Phreatobacter oligotrophus: one gene and its partners. The protein of the gene in region 1 binds, or shares a complex with, the protein of each later gene. Links are inferred from orthologs where the notes say so. Each region holds a gene or a part of one and is shown in the gene's direction. Other genes may lie near its edges. The genes, in order: accD, accC, C8P69_RS07820 and accB.

Region 1 (4,089 bases):
ATCTACCTGAAGCGCGAGGAGCTGAACCACACCGGCTCCCACAAGGTGAACAACGTCCTCGGCCAGATCCTGCTGGCCCGCCGCATGGGCAAGAAGCGCATCATCGCCGAGACCGGCGCCGGCCAGCACGGCGTCGCCACCGCGACGCTCTGCGCCCGCTTCGGCCTCGAATGCATCGTCTATATGGGCGCGGTCGACGTCGCCCGGCAGGCGCCCAACGTCTTCCGCATGAAGATGCTCGGCGCCACCGTCGTGCCGGTCCAGTCGGGCGCCAAGACCCTCAAGGACGCCATGAACGAGGCGCTCCGCGACTGGGTGACCAACGTCGAGACGACCTTCTACTGCATCGGTACGGTCGCGGGCCCGCACCCCTATCCGTCCATGGTGCGCGACTTCCAGTCGATCATCGGCAACGAGACCCGCGAGCAGCTCCAGGCCCAGGAAGGCCGCCTGCCCGACAGCCTCATCGCCTGCGTTGGCGGCGGCTCGAACGCCATCGGCCTGTTCCACCCGTTCCTCGATGAGCCCTCGGTCGCCATGTACGGCGTGGAAGCGGCCGGCCACGGCCTCGACAAGCTGCATGCCGCCTCGATCTCCGGCGGCAAGCCGGGCGTCCTGCACGGCAACCGCACCTACCTGCTGATGGATGCCGACGGGCAGATCCAGGAGGGCCACTCGATCTCGGCTGGCCTCGACTATCCGGGCATCGGGCCGGAGCATGCCTGGCTGAACGATATCGGCCGCGTCACCTATCTCTCGGCCACCGACGACGAGGCGCTGGAAGGCTTCCAGCTCCTGTCGAAGGTCGAGGGCATCATCCCGGCGCTGGAATGCGCCCATGCCATCGCCAAGATCGCCGAACTCGCGCCGAAGCTGCCGAAGGACCACCTGATGGTGATGAACCTGTCGGGCCGCGGCGACAAGGACGTGCCGCAGGTGGCCGAAATCCTGGGGACCAAGCTTTGACCACCCGCCTCGACACCCGCTTCGCCGCGCTCGCGCAGGACGGCCGCGCCGGCCTCGTGACCTATGTCATGGCCGGCGATCCCGACCGCGAGACCGCCCGCGCCATCCTCAAGGCCCTGCCGGCGGCCGGCGCCGACGTCATCGAATTCGGCATGCCCTTCACCGACCCGATGGCCGATGGCCCGTCGGTCCAGGCAGCCGGCCTCCGGGCACTGGCCGGCGGCCAGACCCTGGCGAAGACGCTCGAGGATATCGCCTGGTTCCGCAAGGATGACCAGGCGACCCCCATCGTGCTGATGGGCTACTACAACCCGATCTACATCTACGGCGTCGATCGCTTCCTTGCCGATGCCAAGGCCGCCGGCATCGACGGCCTGATCGTCGTCGACCTGCCGCCGGAGGAGGATGCCGAGCTCTGCATCCCCGCGCTGAAGGCCGGCCTCAACTTCATTCGCCTGGCGACGCCGACCACCGATGATAAGCGCCTGCCGACGGTGCTCGGCAACACGTCGGGCTTCGTCTACTACGTCTCGATCACCGGCATCACCGGCGCGGCCACCCCGGATTTCGGCAAGACGGCCGAGGCGGTGGCGCGGATCAAGCGGCACACGGACCTGCCGGTCGCCGTCGGCTTCGGCGTGAAGAATGCGGACCATGCCAGCGCCGTGGCGCGCGGCGCCGACGCGGTCGTCGTCGGTTCGGCGCTGGTCGACGCGCTGAAGGGTTCGCTCGATGGTGAGGGCAAGGCGACGGCGCGGACGGTCTCCGCCGTGACCGATCTCGTCGGCTCCATCGCCGCGGGTGTCCGCCATGCCCGCAAGGCCGCGGAGTGATGCGCGGCGCCTCGTGATTGGCTATATTGGCCGCGAGGAGGCTTGGTCATGAGCGAGCCCGAGAACCTGATCCTTGCGCATCTGCGCGAATTGCGGGCGGACATGACCGCCCGTTTCGATGAACTGGATGCGAAGTTCGAAAAGCGCTTCGAAGCGATCGAGAGCCGCTTGGAAAAGCTCGATGCCAATGCAGTCAAGTTCATGCGCTCCTTCATCGGCCATCGCAGCATGACCGAACGCACTTTCGCCAGTTTCGAGGTTCAGCTCGAACAGCTCGAGGCGCGCCTCACCCGTCTGGAACGCGCCGGCGCCTGAGCGCCCTCATCTTTCGCCACGAGGCCCCATGAACTGGATCACTGACGTCCTGCCACCGCGCATTCGCTCCTTCCTGAAGCGCGACACGCCGGAGAACCTGTGGATCAAGTGCCCGGAGACCGGGCAGATGGTCTTCCACAAGGACCTGGAGAGCAATCTCTTCGTCATTCCCGGCTCGGGCGTGCACATGCGCATGGGCTCGACGGCGCGGCTGAAGTCGATCTTTGACAACGGCACCTGGTTCGACGTCCAGCTGCCCGAGGCCCCGATCGATCCGCTGAAGTTCCGCGACGAGAAGCGCTATGTGGACCGGCTGAAGGACGCCAAGGCCAAGACCGGCCTCGCCGATGCCATCAAGGTCGGCTACGGCAAGCTCGAAGGCCTGCCGGTGACGGTGGCCGTGCAGGACATGGACTTCATGGCCGGCTCGCTCGGCACCGCGGCGGGCGAAGCCATCATCCGCGGCATGATGACGGCGGTCGAGAAGAAGACGCCCTTCATCATCTTCACCGCCTCCGGCGGCGCCCGCATGCAGGAGGGCATCCTGTCGCTCATGCAGATGCCGCGCACCACGGTCGCCGTGCAGGCGCTGCGCGACGCGCGCCTGCCCTACATCGTCGTACTGACGAACCCGACCACCGGCGGCGTCACCGCGAGCTATGCCATGCTCGGCGACGTGCACCTCGCCGAGCCCGGCGCGCTCATCGGCTTTGCCGGCCCGCGCGTCATCGAGCAGACCATCCGCGAGAAGCTGCCCGAAGGCTTCCAGCGCGCCGAATATCTGAAGGATCACGGCATGGTGGACCTCGTCGTCCATCGCCACGACCTGCGCGCGACGCTGGCGCGCCTCTGCCGCGTCCTCACCAAGGCGCCCGCCCCGGCTCCGGCCGAGGCTACCGCCCCGGTCGCCGCGGCGTCCTGACCCTTTCCTGTCCTCCATGGGGGTGCGCCGAACGGCGCGCCCTCGTCGCTGTCGAACGGCCATGACGGTTCTCGCTCCCCCCATCGCCGATATTCTCGACCGGCTCGCCAAGCTTCACCCGAAGCTGATCGATCTGTCGCTCGACCGCATGACCGGCGCGCTGTCCCGGCTCGGCGACCCGCATCTGGCCCTGCCGCCGGTGATCCACGTCGCCGGCACCAACGGCAAGGGGTCGACCTCGGCCTTCGCCCGCGCCCTGCTGGAGGCCTCGGGGCGGACGGTGCATGTCTACACCTCGCCCCATCTCGTGAAGTTCAATGAGCGCTTCCGCCTCGGCGCGCCGGGCGGCGGCAAGCTCGTCGATGACGAGACGCTCGCCGACATCCTGCTGGAGGTCGAGCGGGTGAATGCCGGTCAGGCCATCACCCAGTTCGAGATCACGACGATTGCCGGCCTGATGCTCTTCGCGCGGCATCCGGCCGATGCGGTGATCCTCGAGGTCGGCATGGGCGGCCGGTTCGACGCCACCAATGTCGTGCCGCGGCCGGCGGTGAGCGTCATCACACCCGTCTCCATCGACCATGCGGAATTCCTCGGCGACACGATCGGCAAGATCGCGGGCGAGAAGGCCGGCATCCTCAAGCGCGGCCGTCCGGCGGTCATCGCCCGGCAGGAGCCCGAGGCCATGGCGGTGATCGAGGCGGCGGCGGACGCCACCCGCTCGCGCCTGTCCGTTTCTGGCCTCGACTGGTTCGCGCGCCTGGAAAACGGCCGTTTCGTCTACCAGGACGAGGACGGGCTGATCGACGCTCCGCCGCCGCGCCTGCCCGGCGCGCATCAGGCGGAGAATGCCGGTACGGCGATTGCGGCGGTGAAGACTGCCGGCTTCGCGCTCGACGAGGACGCCATCGCCCGCGGCCTGCAGACCGTCACCTGGCCCGCGCGCCTGCAGCGCCTCACCGGCGCGGTGGCCCAGGCCCTGCCGACCGGTGCCGAGGTCTGGCTCGACGGCGGGCATAATCCCGGCGGCGGCGAAGTCCTGTCGGCCGCCAT
Region 2 (4,325 bases), 520 kb from region 1 along the record:
GGCCGGCCGCGCCTTCGCCGCCGGCACGCTCAAGGGCGTCGTCTTCAATGCCGGCGCCTATACCCACACCTCGCTCGCCCTCGCCGATGCCGTCCGCGGCACCGGGGTGCCGATGATCGAGGTTCACATCACCAACGTGCATGCGCGCGAGGCCGTGCGGCACCATTCCTTCCTTTCACCCGTCGCGCGCGGCATCATCGTGGGGCTCGGCCCCATGGGATACGCGCTCGCCATCGCCGCCGTCGCGGCGCTTCCGGCCAAGGCGTGAGCGGCCCCCGCCGCGCCGAGCCCCAAGAGGCCACCATGAACAAAGGCAAATCCTCCATCGATACGGCGATGATCCGTGAGCTGGCCCAGGTGCTGGCCGACACGGATCTCACCGAGATCGAGATCGAGCTCGAGGCGCTGAAGATCCGCGTCGCCCGCCAGGTCACCGTCCATGCGACGGTCGCGGCGCCGGTCGCCGCGGCGCCTGCGCCGGCCCCGGTGGCCGCGGCTGCCGCTCCCGCCGCCGTCGCGGCTCCTGCGGCCTCGGGCGATGATCCGCGCAAGCATCCGGGCGCCGTGCCCTCGCCCATGGTCGGCACCGCCTATCGCCGCGCCTCGCCCGACGCCAAGCCCTTCGTCGAGGTCGGCTCGGCCGTGAAAGAAGGCGACCGCATCTGCCTCATCGAGGCGATGAAGACCTTCAATGACATCGTCGCCCCACGCTCCGGCACGGTGACGCGCATCCTGTTCGACGACGGCCGGCCGGTCGAATACGGCGAGCCGCTGATGATCATCGAGTGAGCGCAGCGCCATGTTCAACAAGGTGCTGATCGCCAATCGCGGTGAGATCGCCCTGCGCGTCCTCCGGGCGTGCAAGGAGCTCGGAATCGCGACGGTCGCCGTCCATTCCACGGCAGATGCCGATTCGATGCATGTGAAGCTCGCCGATGAGAGCGTCTGCATCGGCCCGCCCTCGGCCCGCGAGAGCTATCTCAACATCCCCTCGCTGCTTGCGGCCTGCGAGATCACCGGCGCCGAGGCCGTCCATCCCGGCTACGGCTTCCTCTCCGAGAATGCCCGCTTCGCCGAGATCCTCGAGAGCCACGGCATCACCTTCATCGGACCGAAGTCCGAGCACATCCGCATCATGGGCGACAAGATCGAGGCCAAGCGCACGGCGAAGCGCCTGGGCATCCCCACCGTCCCCGGTTCGGAAGGTGGCATCTCCGATGACGAGGAGGCCCGCAAGGTCGCCGCCGAGATCGGTTTCCCCGTCATCATCAAGGCAGCCGCCGGCGGCGGTGGTCGCGGGATGAAGGTCGCCCGCACGGCGGACGAGCTGGAGGTCGCGCTGCAGACCGCCAAGACCGAGGCCAAGGCCGCCTTCGGCGATGACGCGGTCTATATCGAGAAATATCTCGGCAAGCCCCGCCATATCGAGATCCAGATCCTCGGCGACGGCCAGGGCAATGCCATCCATCTCGGCGAGCGCGACTGCTCGCTGCAGCGCCGGCACCAGAAGGTCTGGGAGGAAGGCCCCTCCCCGGTCATCACGCCGGAGCAGCGGGCCGAGATCGGCGGCATCTGCGCCAAGGCCATGGCCGACATGGGATATGTCGGCGCCGGCACGATCGAGTTTCTCTACGAGGACGGGCAGTTCTTCTTCATCGAGATGAACACCCGCATCCAGGTCGAGCATCCGGTGACCGAGATGATCACCGGCGTCGACCTCGTGAACGAGCAGATCAAGATCGCCTCGGGCCAGAAGCTCTCGGTGAAGCAGTCGGACATCGTCATCGAGGGCCATGCCATCGAGTGCCGCGTGAACGCCGAGAATCCGGCGACCTTCCGGCCCTCGCCCGGCAAGCTCAACCTGTTCCACACGCCCGGCGGCATCGGCGTACGCGTCGACAGCCACGCCTACCAGGGCTACACGATCCCGCCGAACTACGACTCGCTGGTCGGCAAGCTGATCGTCCATGGCCGCACCCGAGCCGAGTGCCTGGCGCGCCTGCGCCGCGCCCTCGACGAGTTCGTGGTGGACGGCATCGAGACGACGCTGCCGCTGTTCCGCACCCTCGTGCGCAACCCGTCGATCATCGCCGGCGACTACGACATCCACTGGCTGGAGAAGTTCCTGGCCGGCGAGGCCGCCAAGACTGACAAGGCCTGAGCACGGGCGAGGCCCGCCTCACACGCCCCACAGACGCTTCAGGATCGCCGGGACCTCGCCATAGGTCCTGGCGATCGCGTTTGGGCGGGAGCGCAGGAGCGCCTCCGGCGCATGGTAGCCCCAGGTGACGGCGATGGAGCCGACGCCGGCGGCATGGGCCATGTCGATGTCATAGGTCGTGTCGCCAATCATCACCGTATCCTCGGGCACCGCGCCGACCTCCGCCATCGCCTGCAGGATCATGCCGGGATGGGGCTTCGAGGGCGCGTCGTCGGCGGTCTGGATCGTGGCGAAGCGGTCGATCAGGCCGTGATGGGTCATGACGATGCGCACGCCGCGCTGGGACTTGCCCGTGGCGATGCCGAGGGCCGCCTTCTCCGCCGCCACCCACTCGATCACCTCGCGGCAGCCGGGATAGAGCGGCTCGGCATGGCCGTGCTTCTGCCGCTCGGCATGGAAGGCGCCCTTGTAGGCCTCGATGAGCGCGGGAATGTCGGGGTCCTCGGGGCTCGTCAGCACCGCGAAGGCCTCGAACAGCGACAGGCCGACGATGGACAGCGTCGCCTCGCGGCTCGGCGGCGTGCGGCCGAGCGAGATGAAGGCCGCGTCCATGCAGGCGACGATGAGGTGCTGGCTGTCGACGAGGGTGCCGTCGCAGTCGAAGATGACGAGCTTCACGAAAGGCGCTCCGGGGAACCGGAGCGCCTTGTGGGCCGCCAGGCGCCGAAGATCAACGGGTCAGCCGAAACGGCAGGATCGCACGGCCATGCGGAACTCGGGCGTGCGCGGGATGTAGCCGTGGGCGCGGGCCGACTGGCGGCACTCGACGATGCGGGCAAGATCCGGGCGGCGGGCGCGCAGGCAGTCGAGGACGGCGGCGCGGACGGCGGGTCCGCGATAGCCGCGCGCACGGGCCTCCTGGCGGCATTCGAAGCGCTCGGCGCGCAGTTCGGGATTGCCGCGGCCGGGGCCCGGCCCATAGCCGAAGGGCTGGGCGGCAGCTGGCGCGATGGCGGACAGGGCGAGAAGACCGGCGAGAAGCAGGCGGGTCATGGCATGGGCTCCATCAGGACGATGCGTCCTTGTCGGTCCCGCCCGCTGAACCGCGCCTGAATCGGCTGTTCAGCGGCGCTCGCGCTCCAGCGTCTCGACACGCGCCTCGAGGGCGGAGATGCGGCGTTCGGCAAGGTCATTGGCGCGGCGCAGTTCGCCGACGAGGTCGGCCATGGCCCGGTCGCCGCCCGGCACGGTGCGGATCACCCGACGTGTCACCATGACGATGAGCGCGAGGATGGCGAACAGCGCCGCGGCGGTGACGTAGATCCAGCCCGTCAGGGACATCACTCCTCCGGCGCCTCGACAATGGGATCGTAGCGCGAGACGTCCCAGCCGAGGAGGTTGAAGGTCTGCTCCATGTGCGGCGGCAGCGGCGCCGAGACGTCGATCGTGCCCTTGCCGCGCGGATGCGGCACGACGAGGCGGCGGGCATGCAGGTGCAGCTTGTGCTGGATGCCGCCGGGGATCTCCCAGTTCTCGACGTCGAAATATTTGGGATCGCCGATGATGGGATGGCCGATCTCGGCGGCATGGACGCGCAGCTGGTGGGTGCGGCCCGTCACCGGCTTCATCGACAGCCAGGACAGCTTCTGCGCCATGGTGTCGATGACGGCGTAGTAGCTGACCGCGTGGCTGGCGCCCTTCTCGCCGTGCTTGGCGATGCGCATGAAGCTCTCGTCCTCGCGCTCTTCCTTGGCGAGATAGGTCGAGACGCGGCCCTGGCGCGGCTTCGGCACGCCGGCCACCACCGACCAGTAGATCTTGCGGGCGGCGCGGGTGCGGAAGGTCTTGGCCAGCGCCGCCGCGGCGAAGCGGTTCTTGGCGACGAGCAGGCAGCCCGACGTGTCCTTGTCGAGGCGGTGGACGAGGCGCGGGCGCTGGCCGTCCTCATCGGTCAGCACCGCCAGCATGCCGTCGAGGTGCTTCTTGGTGCCGGAGCCGCCCTGCACCGCAAGGCCAGCCGGCTTCGACAGGACGAGGACGTCGGCGTCCTCATAGAGGGTGATGGAGGCGAGGAAGCCGGCGACATCCTCGCCGACCTTGGCCGACATGGGCCGCGCCTGGTCGAGCTTGAGCGGCGGCACGCGCACCGCCTGGCCGGCCTCGA
Region 3 (4,147 bases), on another replicon or contig:
ATGCGGGTGCCGGCGCCGGGGCCCTCCGCCAGCGTCACGGCGATATGGCGGGCATCGTTCTTGTCGCAGAAGGCCTTGCGATCGACGTCCTTGAGGGCGAAGCGCGAGAAGACGGCGACGCCGTGATAGCCCTTCTGGCCATGGATGGCTGTGTGCTCGTAGCCCATGCGCTTGACGTCAGCGAGCGGGAACTGGCCGTCGATGCACTTGGTCTCCTGCAGGCACAGCACGTCCGGCTGGTGCTCGGCGACGAAGCGCGCGACCGTCTCGATGCGCAGGCGCACGGAATTGATGTTCCAGGTGGCGATGGTCAGCGTCATGGCGTGTCCGGGCTGGTTCGACGCGCACCATAGAAGCGGCGCCGGTGCCGGGATAGCCGCGCGAGGGGCGCTGTCCACCCGTTTCCGCCTGCTGCTGCCAAAGTTCGCAGCGGCCCTGGATGGCGTCCCAGGGCTGGGAAGCGCGACGGCCACCTCTTGTCCGAAGCAGTCTTTGATGGTCCAAGGGGGCAGCCAGAGGCCGACCATGCCGACGCTGTTCCGTTTCGTCACCATCCTGCTCGTTCTCGCCGGGCTTGGCTTTTCCGGCATGCTGGCGCTCGCCTATCTGGTCGAGCCCGAGCCGCGGGAGATGAGCCAGCAGGTGCCGCCCGCGCGCCTCCAGCCGCGCCGCTGAGGCCATGGCCGGCGAGGTCGACCTCTTCCTCGACATGATGGCCGCCGAGCGCGGCGCCGCCCGCAACACGCTCGAGGCCTATCGCCGGGACCTCGATGATTATGCCGGGTTCCTCGGCTCGCAGGGCGCCGGCCCGAAGTCCGCCACCACCGCCGTCATCCGCGACTATCTCGCCGACTGCCGGTCGCGCGGGCTGCAGACCGCATCGGTCGCTAGGCGCCTTTCGGCGGTGCGGCAGTTCCACCGCTTCCTCTATGGCGAGGGCATCAGCAAGGACGACCCGGCGGCGGTGCTGGAGGGTCCGAAGCGCGGCCGCCCCCTGCCGAAGACGCTGGGGATGCAGGAGGTGGAAAAGCTCCTCGCCGTCTCCCGCGAGGGAATCGACGATCCGGAGCGGCCCGTCGGCGACCGTTTGCGGGCAGCGCGGCTCGCCTGCCTGCTCGAACTCCTCTACGCCACGGGTCTGCGCGTCTCCGAGCTCATTGCGCTTCCCGTCGCTGCCGCCCGCCGCGACCAGCGCTTCCTCGTGGTGCGCGGCAAGGGCAACAAGGAGCGCATCGTCCCGCTGAACGAGGCGGCGAAGGAGGCCATGGTCGCCTATCTGGCGTTGCGGGAGGCAGCCGGGCTCGGCCCCTCCAAATGGCTGTTCCCATCGTCGGGCGAGAGCGGGCACCTCACCCGCCAGCATGTCGGGCGCGAACTGAAGGCGATTGCGGGGGCCGCGGGCCTGCCGGCCGCCAAGGTCTCCCCGCATGTCCTGCGCCACGCCTTCGCCAGCCATCTCCTCCAGAACGGCGCGGACCTGAGGGCCGTGCAACAGCTTCTCGGCCATGCCGACATTGCGACGACACAGATCTACACCCATGTGCTGGACGAGCGGCTGAAGAGCCTCGTGCGCGACCTTCATCCGCTCTCGGGGGAGGACTAGGCGGTCCTCCGTCCTTGACTTGCCCTGTCCGCACGGGCATGTCGTCGCGCTTCATCGGGCCCTTCGGGGCCGTCCCCGGCCCTCACCGGCCGACGCACACGGGTTGTGGGCCGCACCTTGCCGATGCGCAGCTACCTCGATTTTGAAAAGCCGATCGCCGAACTCGAATCCAAGGTCGAGGAGCTGCGCGAAGTCGCGGCCCGTGACGGCGGCGTCTCGATCACCGAAGAGGTGACGCGGCTCGAGCAGAAGGCCGATCAGGCGCTGAAGGATCTCTATGCCGGGCTCACCCCCTGGCAGAAGACGCTGGTCGCCCGCCATCCCGGCCGCCCGCACACGCTCGACTACATCGCCCAGCTGCTCGAGGACTTCACCCCGCTCGCTGGCGACCGCGTCTTCGGCGAGGACGAGGCCATTGTCGGCGGCTTCGGCCGGTTCCGCGGCCAGAGCGTCTGCTTCATGGGCCATGAGCGCGGCGACACCACCGAAACCCGCATCCGGCACAATTTCGGCATGGCGCGCCCGGAGGGCTACCGCAAGGCGGTGCGCCTGATGGAGACCGCCGAGCGCTTCGGCATTCCCGTCATCTCGCTGGTCGACACGGCCGGCGCCTATCCGGGAATCGGCGCCGAGGAGCGTGGCCAGGCCGAGGCCATCGCGCGCTCCACCGATTGCGGCCTGCGCCTGTCGGTGCCGAACGTCTCCATCGTCATCGGCGAGGGCGGCTCGGGCGGCGCCATCGCGATTGCCACCGCCAACAAGGTGATGATGCTGGAGCACGCCATCTACAGCGTCATCTCGCCGGAGGGCGCCGCCTCGATCCTTTGGCGCGACACGTCGAAGGCGCAGGAAGCGGCCACCAACATGAAGATCACCGCCCAGGACCTGATGCGGTTCGGCGTGATCGACCAGATCATCCAGGAGCCGGTGGGCGGCGCCCATCGCCAGCCCGATGTCGCCATCACCCGCGTCGGCGACGCCATCGAGCAGGCGCTCGGTGCCCTGGCCGGCCAGTCGCCCGAGGACATCCGCCGCCTGCGCCGCGAGAAATTCCTCGCCATCGGCCGGTCCCTCTGAGGCATGGCGACGCGGGCCGGGGCGCGGTCGTGCCTTGGTTCGGCCACCTTCCTTGCCGCATCATCACCCATCCGTGACGGGACGGGGAATTCGTTAACCCTCGGTCACGTTTTCGGCTGCTTGCAGTAACCGCGGGTTGACGCTATCGATCGCTTTCAAGGGTCCGTTAAGGATCCACGGCGCCAAGCTGAACCGTTCGCGGGGCCTCTTTTCGACGCCCCTTTTCGGGAGCAGAGCATTGCATCAGTCGGCCGGTGATCACACGAAGGCAGCTGTCCGGTCTGGCCGGACCCGCAGCTGGCGGGTCGCTGCGCTTGTCTCGATGGCCGCGCTGCTTGCCGCCTGCCAGGGCGAAACCGTCTCCCGCAACGACCCGAACCGCGGCAACCGGCCGCTCGCACAGGCCGTGGTCGAAGAGCTGAACGTGAAGGGCATGACCCGCACCTCGCCGGTGCTCATGCGCATCTTTAAGGAAGAGGCCGAACTCGAGGTCTGGAAGCGCGACGCGACTGGCCGCTACGCCCTCTTCAAGACCTATCCGATCTGCAACTATTCCGGTGATCTCGGGCCCAAGGTCCGCGAGGGCGACCGCCAGTCGCCCGAGGGCTTCTACCAGATCAACATGGGCCTGATGAACCCGCGGTCGTCCTACTACCTCGCGTTCAACATGGGCTTCCCGAACCAGTTCGACCGGTCCTACGGCCGCACCGGCTCGCATCTCATGGTGCACGGCGACTGCTCGTCGCGCGGCTGCTACGCCATGACCGACGAGGCGATCGCCGAGGTCTATGCGCTGGCCCGCGAGGCGCTGCAGGCCGGCCAGGACTCGTTCCAGGTGCAGGCCTATCCGTTCCGCATGACGCCGCGGAACCTCGCCCGCCACCGCAACAATCCTAACATGACCTTCTGGAAGAACCTGAAGGAAGGCTACGACCATTTCGAGGTCACCCGCCAGGAGCCGCAGGTCGACGTCTGCGAGCGCCGCTACGTCTTCAACGCCGTGTCGCCGCAGTCGGTGCTGGCGCAGGGCGGCGTGGGCGAGACCCGCGAGATGATCGCCGCGAACGACCCCTGGGCCGGCACCCGCAATGCCAGCACGGCGCGCGCCAATGTCTCGACCTCGGCAGCTCCCGCCACCCCGGTTCCGACCTCGGTGAACCAGCCGGTCACCACCATGGCGCCGGTGACCCGCGAGGCCCCGGCCCGCAACATCCGCACGCGCTTCACTGCGGTTGGAGACGATACCTCGGCGCCGCGTCCGAACTTCCAGGCGGCCTCGGCCTGCCCGGCCTACGTCGTGCCGCCGCCGATCCGGCAGGCGGTTGCGGCCAAGCACGCCCGCGACATGGCGCAGGTGGCGGCGCTCTCGCGTGAGGTCGCGGCTGCTCCGCCCCGCTCCGGCATTGATGGCGGCACGCATCGCACCTTTGCCTCGCGCTTCACCCACCGGCAGATCCGCGTCGGCTC
Region 4 (4,116 bases), 520 kb from region 1 along the record:
ACGGGGAAGCTCGCCAGCGTGACGCCGAGATAGCCGAAGAGACCGGTGAGCATGCCGGCGAAGGTTGCCAGCTGGTAGGCGGTGCGGCGGCCATAGCGGCGCACCAGCATGCCAACGGGCAGCGAGGCCGCGGCGAGGCCCACGACGAAGATCGAGATCGGCAGCGTCGCCAGCGAACGGACCGGGGCGAGCTGCGCGCCGACAATGGCGCCGGTTGCGAACATGACGGTGGTGTTGGCGCCCGCCAGCGCTGTCGCGACCGCGAGGATGACGGCGTTGCGGCGCGCAAGGCGGTCGCCGATGGCAGCGGCGTCGGAGGTCATGGCGGTCATGGGCATCACGCGGGGCGGGACGATCGCATCGCCCTGCGGAGCATCGCAGGACAGACGATCTCCCGGACGAGCCAGGGAAAGATGATCGTTCTCTAGTGTGATTTTGCCCCACCTGCCATCGGATCGAAGGAGGGAGAGGGCTGCGCCCAGCACATGCGGGAAATGCATGGCCCGTGGCTGCCCATGCGTCACCCTTGGCAGATGAGCCCTGCGCCCCAGCTAGTTGCGGGCGACAGGCCTTTCAGGTCCCCTCGCCGTCCAGCCGCCGCCAGAGACCGTCATGAGCCAGCTTTTTACGCCCTTCGCACTGGGCCCCGTCACCCTGCCGAATCGCATCGTTGTGGCGCCGATGTGCCAGTATTCGGCGGACGATGGCTGCATGAACGACTGGCACCTGCAGCACCTGATGAACCTCGCCATGTCCGGCGCTGGCCTCGTCGTCGTCGAGGCGACGGCGGTGGAGCGGCTCGGTCGCATCACCCATGGCTGCGTCGGCCTTTACAATGACGCCAACGAGCGCGCGCTGAAGCGGGTCCTCGACGCCGCCCGGGCGGTCGCCCTGCCCGGCACGAAGTTCGGCATCCAGATCGGCCATGCCGGCCGCAAGGCTTCCTCCGAGCGCCCCTGGGAGGGCGGTGGTCCGCTGAAGGACAATGCCGACCCCTGGGCGACGGTCGGCCCCTCGGCCATCCCCTTCGATGAGGGCTGGCACATGCCGCGCGAGATGACGGCCCAGGACAAGCTGCGCATCGCCCAGGCCTTCGTCGATGCCGCCAAGCGCGCCGTGCGCCTCGGCTTCGACGCAGTCGAGCTCCACATGGCCCATGGCTATCTCTTGCATTCGGTCATCAGCCCGATCTCCAACACCCGGACCGACGGGTTCGGCGGCAGCCGCGACAACCGCTTCGCCTGGCCGCTCTCCATCGCCGCGGCCGTGAAGGCGGCGCTCCCCGCCCATGTGGCGCTCGGCGCCCGCATCACCGGCCAGGACTGGACCGAGGAGGGCCTGCAGGTCGCCGACGCCGTGGCGCTCGCTGCGGAATTAAAGGGCGCCGTCCTCGATTTCGTCTGCGTCTCGTCGGGCGGCGTCACGCCGCGCATCCGCATCGCCGTGAAGCCGGGCTACCAGGTGCCCTTCGCCCAGGCGGTGAAGGCCGGCAGCGGCATCGCCACCCGCGCGGTCGGCCTCATCAACACGCCGAGCCAGGCCGAGGAGGTCATCACGTCCGGCGCCGCCGACATGGTCGCCATCGGCCGCGGCCTGCTCGACAACCCGCGCTGGGGCTGGCACGCGGCAGAGGAACTCGGCGTCGAGCTGAACTATCCGCCGCAATATGCCCGCGTCGCCAAGAAGGTCTGGCCAGGGGCGGCGCTGGCAAGGCCGGCGTGAGGGCGGCCGGCCCATCCACACCCCTCGCTTTGCTTCCGCCGCCGATCCGCCTATAAGGACCCGCCCGTGACGCGGCTTCCGCCGCGGGGCGCGTGATCGATTCCGGCCCGCCGGCCCGGTCGCGCCACGGACCCTCGACGCGGATCCAAGACCCCGGCGCATGAGCACCGTCCTCATCCTCAACGGCCCGAACCTCAACCTCCTCGGCACGCGCGAACCCGCCATCTACGGCGCGACGACGCTGGCCGATGTCGAGGTCATGTGCCGGGACGAGGCAGCAAAGCACGGGCTCACCGCCGATTTCCGCCAGTCGAACCACGAGGGCGTGCTCGTCGACTGGCTGCACGAGGCCGGCCGCGCCTTCGCCGCCGGCACGCTCAAGGGCGTCGTCTTCAATGCCGGCGCCTATACCCACACCTCGCTCGCCCTCGCCGATGCCGTCCGCGGCACCGGGGTGCCGATGATCGAGGTTCACATCACCAACGTGCATGCGCGCGAGGCCGTGCGGCACCATTCCTTCCTTTCACCCGTCGCGCGCGGCATCATCGTGGGGCTCGGCCCCATGGGATACGCGCTCGCCATCGCCGCCGTCGCGGCGCTTCCGGCCAAGGCGTGAGCGGCCCCCGCCGCGCCGAGCCCCAAGAGGCCACCATGAACAAAGGCAAATCCTCCATCGATACGGCGATGATCCGTGAGCTGGCCCAGGTGCTGGCCGACACGGATCTCACCGAGATCGAGATCGAGCTCGAGGCGCTGAAGATCCGCGTCGCCCGCCAGGTCACCGTCCATGCGACGGTCGCGGCGCCGGTCGCCGCGGCGCCTGCGCCGGCCCCGGTGGCCGCGGCTGCCGCTCCCGCCGCCGTCGCGGCTCCTGCGGCCTCGGGCGATGATCCGCGCAAGCATCCGGGCGCCGTGCCCTCGCCCATGGTCGGCACCGCCTATCGCCGCGCCTCGCCCGACGCCAAGCCCTTCGTCGAGGTCGGCTCGGCCGTGAAAGAAGGCGACCGCATCTGCCTCATCGAGGCGATGAAGACCTTCAATGACATCGTCGCCCCACGCTCCGGCACGGTGACGCGCATCCTGTTCGACGACGGCCGGCCGGTCGAATACGGCGAGCCGCTGATGATCATCGAGTGAGCGCAGCGCCATGTTCAACAAGGTGCTGATCGCCAATCGCGGTGAGATCGCCCTGCGCGTCCTCCGGGCGTGCAAGGAGCTCGGAATCGCGACGGTCGCCGTCCATTCCACGGCAGATGCCGATTCGATGCATGTGAAGCTCGCCGATGAGAGCGTCTGCATCGGCCCGCCCTCGGCCCGCGAGAGCTATCTCAACATCCCCTCGCTGCTTGCGGCCTGCGAGATCACCGGCGCCGAGGCCGTCCATCCCGGCTACGGCTTCCTCTCCGAGAATGCCCGCTTCGCCGAGATCCTCGAGAGCCACGGCATCACCTTCATCGGACCGAAGTCCGAGCACATCCGCATCATGGGCGACAAGATCGAGGCCAAGCGCACGGCGAAGCGCCTGGGCATCCCCACCGTCCCCGGTTCGGAAGGTGGCATCTCCGATGACGAGGAGGCCCGCAAGGTCGCCGCCGAGATCGGTTTCCCCGTCATCATCAAGGCAGCCGCCGGCGGCGGTGGTCGCGGGATGAAGGTCGCCCGCACGGCGGACGAGCTGGAGGTCGCGCTGCAGACCGCCAAGACCGAGGCCAAGGCCGCCTTCGGCGATGACGCGGTCTATATCGAGAAATATCTCGGCAAGCCCCGCCATATCGAGATCCAGATCCTCGGCGACGGCCAGGGCAATGCCATCCATCTCGGCGAGCGCGACTGCTCGCTGCAGCGCCGGCACCAGAAGGTCTGGGAGGAAGGCCCCTCCCCGGTCATCACGCCGGAGCAGCGGGCCGAGATCGGCGGCATCTGCGCCAAGGCCATGGCCGACATGGGATATGTCGGCGCCGGCACGATCGAGTTTCTCTACGAGGACGGGCAGTTCTTCTTCATCGAGATGAACACCCGCATCCAGGTCGAGCATCCGGTGACCGAGATGATCACCGGCGTCGACCTCGTGAACGAGCAGATCAAGATCGCCTCGGGCCAGAAGCTCTCGGTGAAGCAGTCGGACATCGTCATCGAGGGCCATGCCATCGAGTGCCGCGTGAACGCCGAGAATCCGGCGACCTTCCGGCCCTCGCCCGGCAAGCTCAACCTGTTCCACACGCCCGGCGGCATCGGCGTACGCGTCGACAGCCACGCCTACCAGGGCTACACGATCCCGCCGAACTACGACTCGCTGGTCGGCAAGCTGATCGTCCATGGCCGCACCCGAGCCGAGTGCCTGGCGCGCCTGCGCCGCGCCCTCGACGAGTTCGTGGTGGACGGCATCGAGACGAC

The links.
Region 2: the proteins of accD (region 1) and accC are in contact, whole or in part, in a solved structure (PDB 8UXZ), measured with the Escherichia coli proteins. The link is inferred for Phreatobacter oligotrophus from one-to-one orthologs.
Region 3: the proteins of accD (region 1) and C8P69_RS07820 are in contact, whole or in part, in a solved structure (PDB 8UXZ), measured with the Escherichia coli proteins. The link is inferred for Phreatobacter oligotrophus from one-to-one orthologs.
Region 4: the proteins of accD (region 1) and accB are in contact, whole or in part, in a solved structure (PDB 8UXZ), measured with the Escherichia coli proteins. The link is inferred for Phreatobacter oligotrophus from one-to-one orthologs.

The regions. Positions count from the first base shown.
Region 1 is NZ_PZZL01000001.1:119,942-124,030, reverse strand. Bases 1,346-4,089 are described here. They hold accD (acetyl-CoA carboxylase, carboxyltransferase subunit beta), read left to right. Parts: upstream 1,346-2,142; coding sequence 2,143-3,036; downstream 3,037-4,089. Other genes in these bases: C8P69_RS00590 (bifunctional folylpolyglutamate synthase/dihydrofolate synthase), read left to right, coding at 3,098-4,089; C8P69_RS00600 (hypothetical protein), read left to right, coding at 1,848-2,114; trpA (tryptophan synthase subunit alpha), read left to right, coding at 1,346-1,799. Also shown: trpB (tryptophan synthase subunit beta), read left to right, coding at 1-966; more of trpA, read left to right, coding at 963-1,345.
Region 2 is NZ_PZZL01000001.1:642,307-646,631, reverse strand. What follows is about bases 1-2,980. They hold accC (acetyl-CoA carboxylase biotin carboxylase subunit), read left to right. Parts: upstream 1-799; coding sequence 800-2,161; downstream 2,162-2,980. Other genes in these bases: C8P69_RS03245 (hypothetical protein), read right to left, coding at 2,900-2,980; C8P69_RS03250 (HAD-IA family hydrolase), read right to left, coding at 2,180-2,839; accB (acetyl-CoA carboxylase biotin carboxyl carrier protein), read left to right, coding at 304-789; aroQ (type II 3-dehydroquinate dehydratase), read left to right, coding at 1-268. Outside these bases: more of C8P69_RS03245, read right to left, coding at 2,981-3,214; C8P69_RS03240 (hypothetical protein), read right to left, coding at 3,284-3,502; C8P69_RS03235 (RluA family pseudouridine synthase), read right to left, coding at 3,502-4,325. UniProt on the Escherichia coli protein: This protein is a component of the acetyl coenzyme A carboxylase complex; first, biotin carboxylase catalyzes the carboxylation of the carrier protein and then the transcarboxylase transfers the carboxyl group to form malonyl-CoA.
Region 3 is NZ_PZZL01000003.1:132,591-136,737, reverse strand. The notes cover bases 902-3,703. They hold C8P69_RS07820 (acetyl-CoA carboxylase carboxyltransferase subunit alpha), read left to right. Parts: upstream 902-1,726; coding sequence 1,727-2,680; downstream 2,681-3,703. Other genes in these bases: C8P69_RS07815 (L,D-transpeptidase family protein), read left to right, coding at 3,003-3,703; C8P69_RS07825 (site-specific tyrosine recombinase XerD), read left to right, coding at 902-1,603. In the rest of the region: xth (exodeoxyribonuclease III), read right to left, coding at 1-320; C8P69_RS07830 (histidine kinase), read left to right, coding at 526-675; more of C8P69_RS07825, read left to right, coding at 680-901; more of C8P69_RS07815, read left to right, coding at 3,704-4,147. UniProt on the Escherichia coli protein: Component of the acetyl coenzyme A carboxylase (ACC) complex. First, biotin carboxylase catalyzes the carboxylation of biotin on its carrier protein (BCCP) and then the CO(2) group is transferred by the carboxyltransferase to acetyl-CoA to form malonyl-CoA.
Region 4 is NZ_PZZL01000001.1:644,586-648,701, reverse strand. The notes cover bases 1,346-4,116. They hold accB (acetyl-CoA carboxylase biotin carboxyl carrier protein), read left to right. Parts: upstream 1,346-2,373; coding sequence 2,374-2,859; downstream 2,860-4,116. Other genes in these bases: accC (acetyl-CoA carboxylase biotin carboxylase subunit), read left to right, coding at 2,870-4,116; aroQ (type II 3-dehydroquinate dehydratase), read left to right, coding at 1,883-2,338; C8P69_RS03270 (NADH:flavin oxidoreductase/NADH oxidase), read left to right, coding at 1,346-1,722. In the rest of the region: C8P69_RS03275 (MFS transporter), read right to left, coding at 1-332; more of C8P69_RS03270, read left to right, coding at 613-1,345. UniProt on the Escherichia coli protein: This protein is a component of the acetyl coenzyme A carboxylase complex; first, biotin carboxylase catalyzes the carboxylation of the carrier protein and then the transcarboxylase transfers the carboxyl group to form malonyl-CoA.